2 regions of the Pseudoalteromonas sp. PS1M3 genome follow, and region 1 is predicted to be linked to the other one. Evidence: riboswitches for the same ligand, from Rfam matches in the RefSeq annotation. Region 1 holds a riboswitch; the other holds the start of a gene.
What was found. A riboswitch is a leader RNA that binds a small molecule or an ion and turns the genes downstream of it on or off. The one in region 1 is predicted to bind cobalamin.

Region 1 (7,459 bases):
TAATGCATCGTGTTGTGTGGTCAGTCGTATTTTTAATTTTAGTGGTGAGTGTTCTAAAGTACTGGCGTAAAATTAAGCACATTATAATACAGCCCAAACTGATGCTAATGCTGGTTGTCACCTCGGGGCTACTTGGTTTTAACTGGGGATTATTTATATGGGCGATTAACAATAACCATATGCTCGATGCAAGTTTAGGCTATTACATAAATCCTCTGTTAAATGTTTTATTAGGCATGCTTTTTTTAGGTGAACGCCTCCGAAAATTTCAAGGTGTGGCTGTTGGGCTTGCGTTCTCGGGTGTGATATTACAGTTGGTGAGTTTTGGCTCGTTCCCTGTTGTTGCTTTTTCACTCGCGATATCGTTTGCACTTTATGGCCTGTTACGAAAAAAGCTTCCTGTTGAGGCGTTGCCGGGCATTTTGCTCGAGGCGTTAATATTACTACCAGTGGCGTTGGTTTATTGGTGGATGATGGCACCTTCTGCTACTTCAAGCCTGCCAAATAACGATTGGCTTACTAATTTACTTCTTATTAGTGCTGGTATTGTTACCACATTGCCGCTGCTTTGCTTTACAGGTGCCGCTAAGCGCTTGCAATATACAACCCTAGGCTTTTTTCAATATATAGGGCCTAGTTTAATGTTTATACTTGCTGTGGTGTTTTACGATGAGGTATTTGATACAGAAAGGCTTATTACCTTTGCATGTATTTGGAGTGCTCTGGCTATCTTTAGTTGGGATTCTTATCATCAATCACGTAAGCGTAAAAAAGCGGCCATTACAGCCGCCGAAGTTGCTTAACTATTTATTTAGCTAGTTACTTGGTTGCGACCAGCTTCTTTAGCCTCATAAAGTTTTTGGTCGGCCTGTTTTAATAATGTATCCATTTGATAAACGGGCCCGCCAGAAAAGCCTATTGAAATGGTCAGTTTTATTTTTTCTTTACTAAACTCTTGGCTGTTATTTTCTACAAAATACCTAAACCCTTCCAGTCTCTTCAGTGCTTCTGGGGTGTTTTCATCAGCAAAGTAAACGGCAAATTCTTCGCCACCTAAACGCGCGACTAAATATTTTTCAAAGTATTTTTTAAAGCAAATAGCCAGCCCTTTTAAAACCTGATCGCCTGCATCATGGCCATATGTGTCGTTAATAGATTTAAAGTGGTCTATATCAATCATAGCCAGTGAGCCGTTTGCCTTTTTAAGGCTGAGCGCTTTTAAAGACGTATTTGCTTGCTCAAAAAAGTAACGACGATTAGGTAGGTCAGTAAGGTAATCCGTATTCGCTTGGCGCTTAATTGTGGCTATTTGTTGAAGCATGTCGACGTTTTGGCTTAGCCTGCAATAAAACTCTTCGTTATTAAAGGGTTTATGGAGGTAGTCATTTGCGCCATTTTTTAAAAATAAAGTAGATAGCTCCGACGAGTCAGCGCCTGAAATACCAATAATTGCTTTTTCGTCGTTATTGTATAATCTGCGAATTTCACTGCATAACTCATCGCCATTCATGTTGGGCATCTCGTTATCAGTGATGATCACTGAAATGTCGGGTGACTTTGCCAACATTTCAAGTGCTTGCTTGCCATCCTCAGCTTCAGATACTTGATATTTATGACGTAACAATAAGCTCACAATATAGTGGCGGGTAGATATAGAATCATCAACAACTAATACTTTTACACTTTCGTTGCGAGGCAAACGCTTAAGTTGTTTTTCAAGGTATTGATAAGCTTGTTTATTTTCTTTTATTATGTAATCAATTATTGGGAATTTTTCAACAGTATCACGTGTTCTTTTATCAATGCTACCCGTCATGACAATGGTAGGGATTTCTGCGTTAATTGTGCACGGTACTGCTTCACCATTAGGCGCATCAGGCAAAATAAAATCTACAACAGCGCAAAAGTAATTATTTTGACTAATTAGTATTTTTGTTTGTGCTAACGTTTCTGCTACATCTACTTCGTAGCCTACTTTTAGCGCTATATGTTTCTGCACAAGCGCTATAGCAGGTGTATCTTCAACTATTAATATTTTTCGCTTCACGGAACACCCAGTTTATATTATGCAAAAAAATTGCTTAATACACTTTGTAACTGTAAAAGCGCCAAAAAGCAAATAGCTGAGTGTGTTATAGGCTATCTGATTCTGAAAAACTTTCATGATTTATTGGCGCAGGGCTCGATATTTTTGAGCGGCCAAATAAGGTATGAAACTTCGTTTTACAAGTAGTGAGCTTTAGGTATTTCAGCCATGCTCGTTCAATCGGATTAGTGGGTTCTTGTGAGCCAGTTACTACGGCTACAAAATTTTCTTGGTGCTCATTTTGTGGTTCAATCGTCTTACTATATAAACCTTTTAAAACAATGCCATGTTGTTCTAGTATACTGGCTTCTAATAAGGTGAAATTTCCGCTGCGGCTAAAACCACGTGGAAAATTTTGATCATCATAAAATTGACGTTGGCTAACAAATGCTTGGCGTAGTAGTGAAATGTTAATGCTCATAGCTATATCCTCATACCCTATTAATTAGTTGGAGTATGATGCAAGTTTGGCAATTTTTTAAACAAGTTATTTTTATCGTGAGGATAAAAAAGTGGATATCGATTTATTAAAAACATTTGTTGAAGTAGTGCGCACGCGTCATTTCGGTAAAGCCGCAGAGAACCTCTATATAACGCAGTCGGCGGTCAGTTTTCGTATTCGTCAATTAGAGCAAGGGCTTGGTGTTAATTTATTTATTCGCCAGCGTAATAATATTCAATTAACAGCGCCTGGTGAACGGTTGTTGCCTCATGCGCAAATGATCATAACTGGTATGCAGCGCGCCAAAGTAGATGTAGCCCTTGCTGATAATATGCATAAACAAATTAGCTTGGCAGGGACGCCTAATATTTGGGATGCCTTTTTGCAGTTTGGTATTACTAATATTGTGTCGGCTATGCCGGGAGTCTCTTTGGTTGCTGAAGTTAAAGCCCAGCAAGAAAGCACGCGATTATTGCTTGAGCGCACGCTTGATTTAGCCATTTTATTTGATCCACCAAAAGTAGATGAGTTAGTTGTTGAGCGTATTTGTGAACTGCCTATTATTCCTGTAAGTGGGTATGACACTGCAACAAACGAAAACTTTTTTGATAATCAGTACGTGTATGTTGACTGGGGAACGACATTTTCACTTTGGCATGCACGCCAGTTTACCGGTAAAACGCCTCCATACTTTAGAACAAGCACCGGACGAATTGCGTTAGATTTAATACTACAATGTGGTGGTAGCGCATTTATTCCACATGTTTTGGTTGAGCAACATTTAGAAAATGGTGAATTATTTCATGTAAAAAATGTAGAAAATACGTCAAGAGATATATTTGTAGCCTACCATAGAGATAACGAACAAAAGGAACTGATAGAAACACTCATAAATTTACTACCTACTATTAAGGCACATGCTTAGTAATTGGGTTTTAAGTGGGTACATATTTGTATGATTGATGTTCATGTCCTTTTGATTTCATAAATAATGCAGTTTTATTAACTTTAAAAGTCAAAAATATTTCATTTGTAATATTTCTGTCATTTAGTGGTGACAAACTGCAGTCGTTTTAAAAATTAGTCTTTTGTGATTATCCAAGGAAATAACATGAAATTTGTAAAATCGAGCTTATGCTTAGCACTATTAAGTGGTTTATCTTTTAATGCACTTGCCGATGTAGACATTTACGGTAAAGCGAATGTAACAGTGCAATCATCTGATGACGGCGAAGGATCTTTTACTGAGATAAAAAGTAATGCATCTCGTCTTGGTGTTAAAGGTTCTGAAAAAATAAATGATAGTTTAGAAGCGGTATATAAGTTTGAGTTTCAAGTTGATGTGTCTGATGCTGATTCAAAAGGCGATAACGACGACAATATTTCTGCGCGTAACCAATACGTTGGTTTAAAAGGTGCGTTTGGCCAAGTGGTTATTGGTCGTAACGATACTGCGCTTAAACAATCTCAAGGTAAGTTAGACTTGTTTAACGACCTTGAAGGCGATATTAAAAATGTATTTAAAGGTGAAAACCGTTTAGGGAATACTGTTAGTTATTCATCAAACTCATACGAAGGTTTTAAAGTACTTGCTACTTTTGTAGCTGAAGATGATGTAGACGCTGATAACGGTTACTCAATGGCGGTTACTTACGGTGACGTGGCACTTAAAAAGAGCGCAGTATATGCCTCTATCGCAGCCGATAGTGAAGTAAATGGCTACGATGTAGTACGCGCGTCAATCCAAGGTAAAGTTGAAGACTTTAAACTCGGTGCTATGTACCAAACTCAAGAAAAAGTAGACGGTTCAGCTGAAGGTGACGGTTACTTATTAAATGCAGCATACAGCATGGGTAAAAACACGTTTAAAGTTCAGTACCAAGCAATGGACTTTGACGATAGCGATGATAAAACAGCTATTTCAGTGGGTGTTGATCACAAGCTTAACAAAAACATTAAAGTATTTGGCTTTTACTCAAGCTTTGATATGGACAACAACGTAGACCAAAATTACTTAGGTTTAGGTATGGAATATAAGTTTTAACGACGAGTTAAAACACTCCCTTTTTAACCGCGCTGTAATTAGCGCGGTTTTTTTTGCTTTAAATTATTTACTTACCCGCCCATAATAGAGCTTCATTTGGAATGAGGTGCAATTCCTCAACTGTTCCCGCAACTGTAATTAGCGCTATGCTTTAAGTCAGATACAAATCAATTTTTAATGAGCGGGCCTACTCATGCTAAATTTAATGTACTCCTTTTTGGTGGTTGCATTACAAGTGGGTACTCGTGTCTAGGACAGAGTATTGCAAACTAAAGCACCATTATTAAACGTTCAAAATCTCTCGTGGGGAATAGCAAATAAACCTATTCTCAAACACATTAATGTGCAAATACCTGAAGGTAAATTTGTGGGCTTAATTGGCCCTAATGGTGCAGGTAAGTCGAGTTTACTGCGTTGTTTATATCGTTTTAATAAGCCTAATGAAGGGGTTATAGAGTTTAATAACCATGATATTTGGCAGCTTAAAAGTGATGAATATGCAAAGTGCGTTGCTGTTGTTTTACAAGAGGCGCCATCGCATTTTAATTTGTCGTTATTTGATGTTGTGGCTCTTGGCCTAACGCCTCATAAATCGTTATTTAGCTCTACATCGCAAAGCGAAAAACAACAAATCACTCTAGCTATAAAAACGGTAGGGCTTGAGCTGCATACAAATCAAAATTTTGAATCGCTCTCTGGGGGCGAAAAGCAGCGGGCACTCATTGCACGTGCTATTGTTCAGCAACCTCAGCTGTTAATTATGGATGAGCCCACTAGCCACCTTGATGTTAAGTACCAAATACAGGTTATGGAGCTGGCAAAGTCTCTTGGTGTTACAGTATTTGCTTCGTTTCATGATCTTAATTTGGCTAGCGCTATGTGTGATGAGCTTGTCGTCATTAAAAATGGAGAAATAACGCATACCGGCTCTCCTGCAGAGGTACTGACTGAGCACATGCTTGATGATGTATTTGGTGTATGCGCTCAGGTTAGTAACCATCCTCAAGAATCTCAATTGGGTAAAGTTACGCCTCATATTACCTACTTTTATGGTTACAAATAATATGTTAGCAATGCATGTACGCCATTCAGTTGCACTGATTATTTGCATTACTATTGCCTTAGTAAGTTTATTTTTAGCATTGAGCTTTGGTGCTGCAGATACCTCAATACAGGATGTATTTAACAGTTTTATTTATTTAAATGATGCTTCATTCACCAGCCGTATTATTTTTGAATTAAGAATGCCCCGTACATTATTGGCGTTTTTAGCCGGTGCCGGGTTAGCTATCGCTGGGCTAATTTTACAAACCGTGACACGTAACCCACTAGCAGATCCTTACTTATTCGGTATATCGTCAGGTGCTTCGTTTGGTGTAGTTGTACTTATGGCATTTGTGGGAATTAGCGCAGGTTTTATGCTTTCGGCCGCAGCCTTGCTTGGTAGCTTATTAGCAATGAGCTTACTTATATTAATTGCCACAAGGCAGCAGGGCGGGCAAGTTGAGTCTATGTTACTTGCTGGTGTTGCACTCTCGTTTTTATTTAGTGCATTTACGAGTTTGTTGCTTTATTGGAGCGAGCCGCAAGCCGTTGCAGCTATTTTATTTTGGACCTTAGGAAGTTTTGCACGTGCCCAGTGGGCAACGCTTTGGATACCCTTTTTAGTGATTACACTGTGCACCTGCGTAATGATTAGTTTTAGGCGCCAGCTTAATGCCATGTTATTAGGTGACGAAAGTGCCATAACCCTTGGTGTTAAAGTGCATCGATTTAGGGTGCTTATGCTAATTTTAAGCTCATTAATAACCGCTGTGCTGGTGGCAATGTGTGGCGGTATTGGTTTTGTTGGATTAATGGTGCCACATATTGTGCGCTTTTTTATTTCACAAGGCACCGTAGCAGGGCTATTAATAACAAGCTTAGCAGGAGGCACATTTATGGTGTGGGTCGATGTACTGTCTCGTTCTTTACTTCAAAATCAAGAGTTGCCAGTAGGGGTGATCACGGCCGCTATGGGGAGTGCGTTTTTCTTAAGTTTACTCTTTTTTAGAAAGTCTAAGGTGTAGCCATGAAAACACTCATGATACAGGGTACTACCTCGGATGCGGGAAAAAGCACCTTAGTGGCTGCACTTTGCCGAGTATTTGCAAATCAAGGCATAAAAGTCGCACCGTTTAAGCCACAAAATATGGCACTTAATAGCGCAGTGACAAACGACGGTGGCGAAATTGGCCGTGCGCAAGCTTTGCAAGCTATTGCTGCTAAGGTAGAGCCCGAAACCGACTTTAACCCGATATTACTTAAGCCCAATAGCGATACAGGCGCTCAAGTTATTATTCATGGTAAAGCGATTAGCAACATGGAAGCCGGTAAGTACCACGATTATAAAAAAGTCGCCATGGACGCTGTCATTACATCACACGAGCGTTTAGCAAAACGGTTTGATCTTTTATTGGTGGAAGGTGCGGGAAGCCCCGCTGAAATAAACCTGCGTGAAAACGACATAGCTAACATGGGCTACGCTGAAAAAGTAGACTGCCCAGTGATTATTATTGCTGATATAGATAAAGGCGGTGTATTTGCTCATTTAGTGGGGACATTGGCATTACTTAGCGAATCAGAGCAAGCACGTGTAAAGGGTTTTGTAATTAACCGTTTTAGAGGCGATATAAGTTTGCTTCAAGGAGGGCTTGACTGGTTAGAGCAATACACGGGTAAGCCTGTTTTAGGAGTACTGCCATACCTTCACGATTTAACTCTCGACGCGGAAGATGCTGTTGCAATAAACAATAACGTTACCCATGCAACTATCAATATTGCAATATTATTAGTGCCGCATATTAGTAATCATACCGATTTTGACGCACTGCGTTTACACCCAAAT
Region 2 (7,459 bases), 1.4 Mb from region 1:
ATGTTGGTCGTACACTCGAAACCATGCTGGGTCAGCGTCGTGTGACAACCTTTATAGATAGAGGTGAAGAATACGATGTCATTTTGAAAGGTACAAAAGAAGACTTTAATAACCCGACCGATATTTCAAATATATACCTTAAATCACGCAGTGGTGAGCTTGTTCCGCTAGACAGCTTAATCAGCTTAAAAGAAGAGGCAACGGCCTCACGCTTAAACCGTTACAACCGTATGCGCTCAATAACCTTAAGCGCAAACTTAGCCGATGGTTACACACTCGAACAAGCACTTAACTTTTTAAACAATGTTGCCGCAGAAGAAAACGACATTGACGGCGCAATAGACTACAAAGGTGAATCTCAGCTTTATTACGAAGGCGCATCAGCAATGACCTACGTATTTGTATTAGCGCTAACAGTCACCTTTTTGGTATTGGCAGCGCAATTTGAAAGCTTTATGCACCCATTTGTAATTATGCTAACGGTCCCCCTTGGTTTAATGGGCGCGATGTTTGGTCTTTGGTCTACCGGACTGACGCTTAATATTTACAGCCAAATTGGTATTGTTATGCTCATAGGGTTAAGCGCTAAAAATGGGATACTCATTGTTGAATTTACCAACCAATTACGCGACAAAGGTGTAGAATTTAGCGAAGCAATATTACAAGCGGCTACACAACGTTTACGCCCAATAATAATGACATCGCTAACAACGGTTATGAGCTCAGTGCCATTGGTATTAGCATCAGGCCCTGGCGCTGAAAGCCGTATGGTAATTGGTGTTGTGGTATTTACCGGGGTTATTGTTTCAACGCTACTTACTTTATTTGTTGTGCCAGCAGCGTATTATGCGCTTGCTCGTAACACACAATCACCTGAATATTTACAACAAAAACTTAATAAACAAGCAGCCGAAAAACCGCTTGAAGAGATCTAAGCAAGCTAACGCGTCGTAACCTTGTTGTTATGGCGCTAAGCTTTATGCTTTGCGTGACCTTTGTCAAATATTAGGAATAATTATGAGTTCAACAACGCAAGTAGCAACCTTTGGTGGTGGCTGTTTTTGGTGTATTGACGCAGCATTTAGGCGTGTAAATGGCGTGTCTGATGTAAGCTCGGGTTATACCGGTGGCAATACTGACAATCCAACATACAAATCAGTATGCAGTGGTACAACGGGCCATGCCGAAGTAGTAAAAGTTGAATTTGATAGCACTATTGTAAGCTTTGAAACATTGCTCGCTATGTTTTTTACTTTGCACGATGCTACGCAATTAAATCGCCAAGGTAACGATATTGGCACACAATACCGAAGTGTTGTTTATTACCATAATGACGAACAACTTGCGCTTACTAACACTATGATTGAACAGCTACAAACCCATGTTAGTGAGCCTATTGTTACCGAAGTCAGCCCGGTGACAACTTACTACCCTGCTGAGCACTATCATCAAGATTACTACAACGAAAACCCGCAACAGGGTTATTGCAGTATCTTAATCGCACCAAAATTACATAAGTTTGAAACCGTATTTAAAGAGTTTTTAGCTGAGTAAAAACACAAAAAAGCCCGGTAAAACCGGGCTTTTTATTTAGATTATTTAAAACTGGTAATCTATGCCAGCAAAAAAGCGGCGCTCTGGCGTGTTGTAGTAATACACCTGCCCTGTTGTAAAATCAGCGTTAGAATCGACTACGTTGTATTCCTTATCGAATACGTTTTCTATACGAAGCGACACCGTAATTTCATCATTTACTTGGTAATTGCCTGCTAAATTCCAAAGCGTATACGAACCCAATTGCGAAACCGCCCCTGCTCGCTCACCGCGATATTGCATTGCTATGCTTGTATCAAATGCACCAAACTGTTTTGTAAGCTCCCAATTAAAGGTTCGTTTGGCAACGTTTCTAAGCGCTTCGCCTGTTTCTTTATCTTCGGCACTTAGGTAAGCAAAATTCACATTACTATCAAAACCCAAAATTTGATTGGCTAAACTAAATTCAACACCTTCATATTGGGCCTCATTAATATTGGTGAGTGCAAAATTAGCGTCATAATCAATTTTATCCTCAATTTCATTTCTAAAAATAGCGACATCGACACGTACAGTATCAAAGTCGACGTTTAAGCCAAGCTCACGATTCACTGACGTTTCAGGTTGAAGATTGGCATTGCCGTAAAGAGGAAAGTACAAATCATTAAATGTTGGCGCTTTAAAGCCCGTGCTTTGGCTTATTCTAAATGTTGCGTCTTCAGATAAGTGATAGCCAGCTGCCGCTGTGTACGTTGTTTCATTACCAAATTGCTCATCGTCATCTTGACGAACAGTTAAATTGGCAAGCAACTCATCCGCATCGTAATATGCGCCAACAAATACAGCTAATACATCGCGCTCTTGCACTTCAAACGTGGTTGAGCTTTGTGATACGTCATCATTGTACCAATTAATACCACCACTAATGTTTAACGTGTCGTTTAAGCGGTATTGGCCGTTGTAGTCAATTTGTGAGCGCTTAGTAACAAACGTACTTGTTGTTGGCCCTTGAGAAAAATCAACATAACGGTTGTCTGAGTCATCCGTTGCAAATGCTATATCAAGGCTGTGAGTTTGGTTTTTGTAGTCTTTATTCCAACCAGCCGAAAGCTGGTAATTTTTAAAATCCCCTCGCTCAATCGTACTATCGGCAGGACTAAAGCGGCTGTCGTAATCAGCAAAGCCTTCGTTGTATTGCCCTAGTAACTTAAAGTTACCGAAATGTGTGTCGGTGTAGTTTACTTTAAAGCCAAGGTTTTTATTTTCAAAACCGTCTTCATCGGGTGCTGCGCCCTGAAGTACATCAAAGTTGTCCGTCTTTTCAAACCCTGCATTAAAAGCCGTTGTTACATCGCCTGCTTTTACAGAACCAGCAATCTGGTAGTCTTGGTACGCGTCAGATCCAAACGTAGCACTGACCGAAAGGTTATCTGACTCACGAGTAATAATATTAATAACACCTGCTAACGCATCAGAGCCATAAATAGCTGCACGTGAACCTTTAATTATTTCTATGCGTTCAATACTATTTAATGGCACATTACTTAATGCTTTTTGACCAAGCGTTGCCGAACCGGTGCGTACACCGTCTATTAAAATGAGCGTATCACCTGACCCTGTACCGCGCAATGAAACACCGGCATTTTGACCAAAACCGCCGTTAGGGTTGACCTGAAACCCAACTTGAGTGGTTAGTAGCGTTGGTAAGTCGCGAACATTACTGGTTTCAATGTCATTACGAGTTATAACATTTACACTCGCTAATACATTAGTAATTGATTGTTCAAACTTATTAGCGGTTACCGTAATGGTTTCGATTGATTGCTCTGCAGCAGATACAGATAGTGACAGCGCAGCAGTAATTGCAACGCCAAGAGTTGTTTTTTTTAACATGAAGTTCCCCTTCTTTGCCCACCGCAAAGAACTAAGTAAGATTACATCAAGGCCGGTCTCCGGACTCAGTAAATACATAGCTTTATGTATTACTTTACCGTTGCGGGGGCAGTGTTGGGATTGTAGTCATCATGAAAACGCACCAACTTCCCGATTATCTTATTAAAAAAATCAAACCATTGAAAAGATTAATAAGCACCTTGAAAATAGGCCGCTATTGTGAGGAGTTTAATAAAAAATGTCAACGGACGTCTATACAGCTAAAAAGAAAAACAATTAAAAACAATTAAAAACAATTAAAAACAATTAAAAACAAAAACTATGCCGCGTTCATAAAAAAAGCCAAATAACCTGCGCGGCTATTTGGCTTTTTATTTATAAAGCGCCCAAAAGGCTTTTATAATTAATCGCGGAAGTTTTTAAACTGAAAAGGCTGACCTAAATCGGCAGTGCGCACCACTTGCATAGCAGCTTGTAAGTCATCACGCTTTTTACCCGTTACGCGTACTTCCTCGCCTTGAATAGCCGCTTGCACTTTTACTTTAGAATCTTTAATGGCTTTTACTACTTTTTTAGCCACATCTTTTTCAATACCTTGCTTTAGCGCAACGTTACGAAAAACATTTTTACCTGCACGGCTAATATCTTGTAACTCTAAGCTCGCTACATCCATACCACGCTTAGAAACTTTACCCGCTAAAATATCAAACAATTGCATAACCTGTGAATCAGCTTCAGCTTTTAGCTTAATTGTTTTGTCGTTTAGCTCAATAGATGCATCAACACCTCTAAAGTCAAAGCGAGTCTCAAGTTCACGGTTTGCATTATCTACCGCATTTTGTGCTTCGTTCATTTCTACTTCAGATACAATATCAAATGAAGGCATTGGTTTTCTCCTAACTATTCAATCTTAATTTTATGGCGCAATTATAACGCTAAAATTATAAATCTTTACATTTTTCTGCATCTTGTTCAGGTGCGATACTAATTTAGTTTGATATACTTAAGCTTCTTTTTTAAGCGACTCTAGGATTTTACGTGACAAGGCGTGTTTACCAAGCTGTTTTTTTACTCAGCATCGTAGCGTTTACTTTTTTATTTGCCAAAGAAATAAAAGGCGCAGCTAACCTATTTCCACACATTGATAAAGTAGCCCATTTTGGGATTTTTTTTGTGCTTGCTATTATTATGGATAAAGCGTTTAAGCTTCCCTTATACGCACAAATTTTGTTATTGGCCGGTTACGGCGCATCAATTGAAATTATGCAAGACGCACTCCCCTACAGGCAGGCCTCTATTGGCGATTTTATAGCTGATTTTGCTGGTGCTGCTAGTTACTTTTTACTAAGAGTTATTTTTACACCTCGAAAAAAGAATCCCTATGACTAATATTTTAATTGTAGGCGATGGCGCTATTGGCTTGTTACTAAGCCACTTTTTAAGTCACAAAAATAATGTTCATGTTTTAACACGCAAACCAACCTGCAATACGCGTTTTTATAGCCGTAAAAACGCTCCGTCAGATAACATTAATGCACGCTTTATTAATTTAAGCGATCTGGCGCAACAACCTAGTTATGATGTTGTTATTTTTACAGTTAAAGCTTTTCAGGTCCAAGATGCGTTTTCACAAATAAAACCTTATCTTGCTGCAAATTCAATATTAGTCGTTTCTCATAATGGAATGGGAAATATTGAAGAGCTTATTCCTCAGCTGAACACTCAGCAAGCACTATACTTTTTAACCACCAGCATGGCCGGATTTAAGTCTACCCAGTACATTGTGCAACATACCGGTGAAGGGCAAAGCGTGATTGGTGGCTGTAATAAACTTGCAGCTAAAAACTCACAATTTATATCACCACTACTTCAAGCAATTCCCAATTTAAAAGTGGTCAATAACATTGAGCAACTTCGCTTTGAAAAGCTGTTGGTTAATGTGGCTATTAACCCACTAACTGCACTTCACAATATAAAAAACGGCCAATTGCGTGCCCCTGTATTTAGCGCAACGATAATGAGTTTACTCTATGAGGGCTGCAGGGTTGCTAATGCAAAAGGGTTGAATATTGCTTTAGCTGATGCGTTAAATAACGCTTACACCGTAATGGCGCTTACCGCTGAAAATTATTCTTCAATGCAGCAAGATATTGCTAATAACAGGCCAACAGAAATAATGGCTATTTGTGGGTATATTAGCGAGCAAGGCAAACGATACAACATTAAAACCCCAGCTAATAATGAGTTACTTGCTAAAATTCAGGCAAAAAAAAGCGTGGTTTAAACCACGCTTTATAAACTATTAACGTATTTACTTAACCTTTAAGGACGATACACTTTTACAGTTGTAAAGCCTTGCTCGTGTAAAATAAGCGCTTGCAACTGGCTCATTACACCTCTATCACAATATAGGTAGTAGTCTTTATCTTTTGGTAGGTCGCCAAACTTTGTAGCTAAGCGGAAAAACGGTAGGTGGATTACTTCAATACCTTCAATTTCAAGCGGCGCCGCGTCTTCTTCTTCTGGCGAGCGAATATCAACAACAACTGAACCTGGCGGTAAATCGGCAACCGATTCTGCCTCTTTAAGCTCTTGCTTAGCTTCTACGTCGATATCACGAACATCCATAACACGCGCGTTATCTATAACGGTATCAAGTACATCAAAGTCGAACTTTTCTTCTTCGCCTTTAATCACGTCTATTTTTGCTTTTACCGTTGGCTTTTTAGATATAACACCACAGTATTCTGGCATAGTTTCGGCCATTTCAGCGGTACCGATTTGGCGCGCAATGTTTATAATCTCTTGCTTATCATGCTGAATTAGCGGGCGTAAAATAAGCGTTTCGGTTACGCGGTCAATCACACTTAAATTAGCCAACGTTTGGCTAGACACCTGCCCAATACTTTCACCCGTTACAAGCGCTTGAATATTTAGTTTTTCGGCCACTGCGCTACCGGCACGCATCATCATACGCTTGAGTACAACGCCCATTTGGCTGTTCTCAACGTTTTCTAAAATTTCGGCAACAACAGGTTCAAAGTCGACCGTAATAAATTTTACTTTATGAGTAGAGCTGTATTTTTTCCATAAAAAGTAACTCGCTTGTTTAACGCCAATTTCGTGGGCAGCGCCACCTAAATTAAAGAACAAAAAGTGCGTACGCGCGCCTTTTCGTATCATTTGGTAGCTAGCAACACCTGAGTCAAACCCACCCGACATTAACGACAGCACATCTTCTTGAGTTGGCAAAGGGAAACCCGCCATACCCAAATGTGTTTGAGTTACAATGTAGGCTTTGTCATCTTTTACTTCTAGACGAATAGTCACCTCTGGGCGGCTAAGTTTTACGCGGGCACCTTCAACGTGTTGGTTTAAACCACCACCAACGTAACGCTCTAAATCAGTTGAGGTAAAGTCGTGTTGGCCTATACGTTTTGCACGTACACAAAATGTTTTACCCGCAATTGTGTGACCAATTAACTCAAAGGTTTTTTGATAAATTTCGTCCAACGTACTAAATTCGACTTCGGTCACTTCAATAAATTGCACTATACCTGGAATGCGTTGCAAACCATCAATAAAGTCTAACCGAGTTTGTGCGTCAGTTAATTTGGTGACAACTGAAATGTTATCCCAGTTGTTTCTTACTTGTACTTTTTCGTCAATACGACGCAATACAATTTTAATGTTATTTTCTAACACTTTAGTAAAGCGTTTACGAACCGAGCGGCTTTTAATAGCTATTTCGGGGTGTAGTTTGACGATAAATTTAAGCATAGTTCACTCTTAGACTGCGGGAATTCGCGCTCCCAGGCATTTGGCGCGCGATTATAGCAAAAATTTTAACGTCTAGGAAACAGCCGATAAATTAGGCGTTGGTATGACTCCCATTGTCAAGTTAAACGCACTGATCCTTGCCTAACTTTTTAAGCCATAATTATTTTAGCTCGAATTAGAGCGAGTTAATACATAGGATGAAGCAAGTAATGTCGTCGGTTATCTTGCTGATATTCGTTGGTTATTACTATTT

Region 2: linked by a shared signal. The riboswitch ahead of PS1M3_RS03570 (TonB-dependent receptor domain-containing protein) and the one ahead of PS1M3_RS13860 (ABC transporter ATP-binding protein) in region 1 are both predicted to bind cobalamin.

The regions. Positions count from the first base shown of each region.
Region 1 is NZ_AP022624.1:2,966,868-2,974,326, reverse strand. It holds gene rarD (EamA family transporter RarD) at 1-803, shown strand, start outside; gene PS1M3_RS13880 (diguanylate cyclase) at 812-2,047, opposite strand; gene PS1M3_RS13875 (DUF413 domain-containing protein) at 2,133-2,507, opposite strand; gene PS1M3_RS13870 (LysR family transcriptional regulator) at 2,599-3,453, shown strand; gene PS1M3_RS13865 (porin) at 3,640-4,572, shown strand; cobalamin riboswitch at 4,620-4,759, shown strand; gene PS1M3_RS13860 (ABC transporter ATP-binding protein) at 4,835-5,635, shown strand; gene PS1M3_RS13855 (iron ABC transporter permease) at 5,637-6,641, shown strand; gene PS1M3_RS13850 (cobyric acid synthase) at 6,644-7,459, shown strand, end outside.
Region 2 is NZ_AP022624.1:758,017-765,475, reverse strand. It holds gene PS1M3_RS03580 (efflux RND transporter permease subunit) at 1-935, shown strand, start outside; gene msrA (peptide-methionine (S)-S-oxide reductase MsrA) at 1,018-1,554, shown strand; gene PS1M3_RS03570 (TonB-dependent receptor domain-containing protein) at 1,600-3,426, opposite strand; cobalamin riboswitch at 3,459-3,622, opposite strand; gene PS1M3_RS03565 (YajQ family cyclic di-GMP-binding protein) at 3,830-4,312, opposite strand; gene PS1M3_RS03560 (VanZ family protein) at 4,465-4,815, shown strand; gene PS1M3_RS03555 (ketopantoate reductase family protein) at 4,808-5,710, shown strand; gene thiI (tRNA uracil 4-sulfurtransferase ThiI) at 5,749-7,206, opposite strand.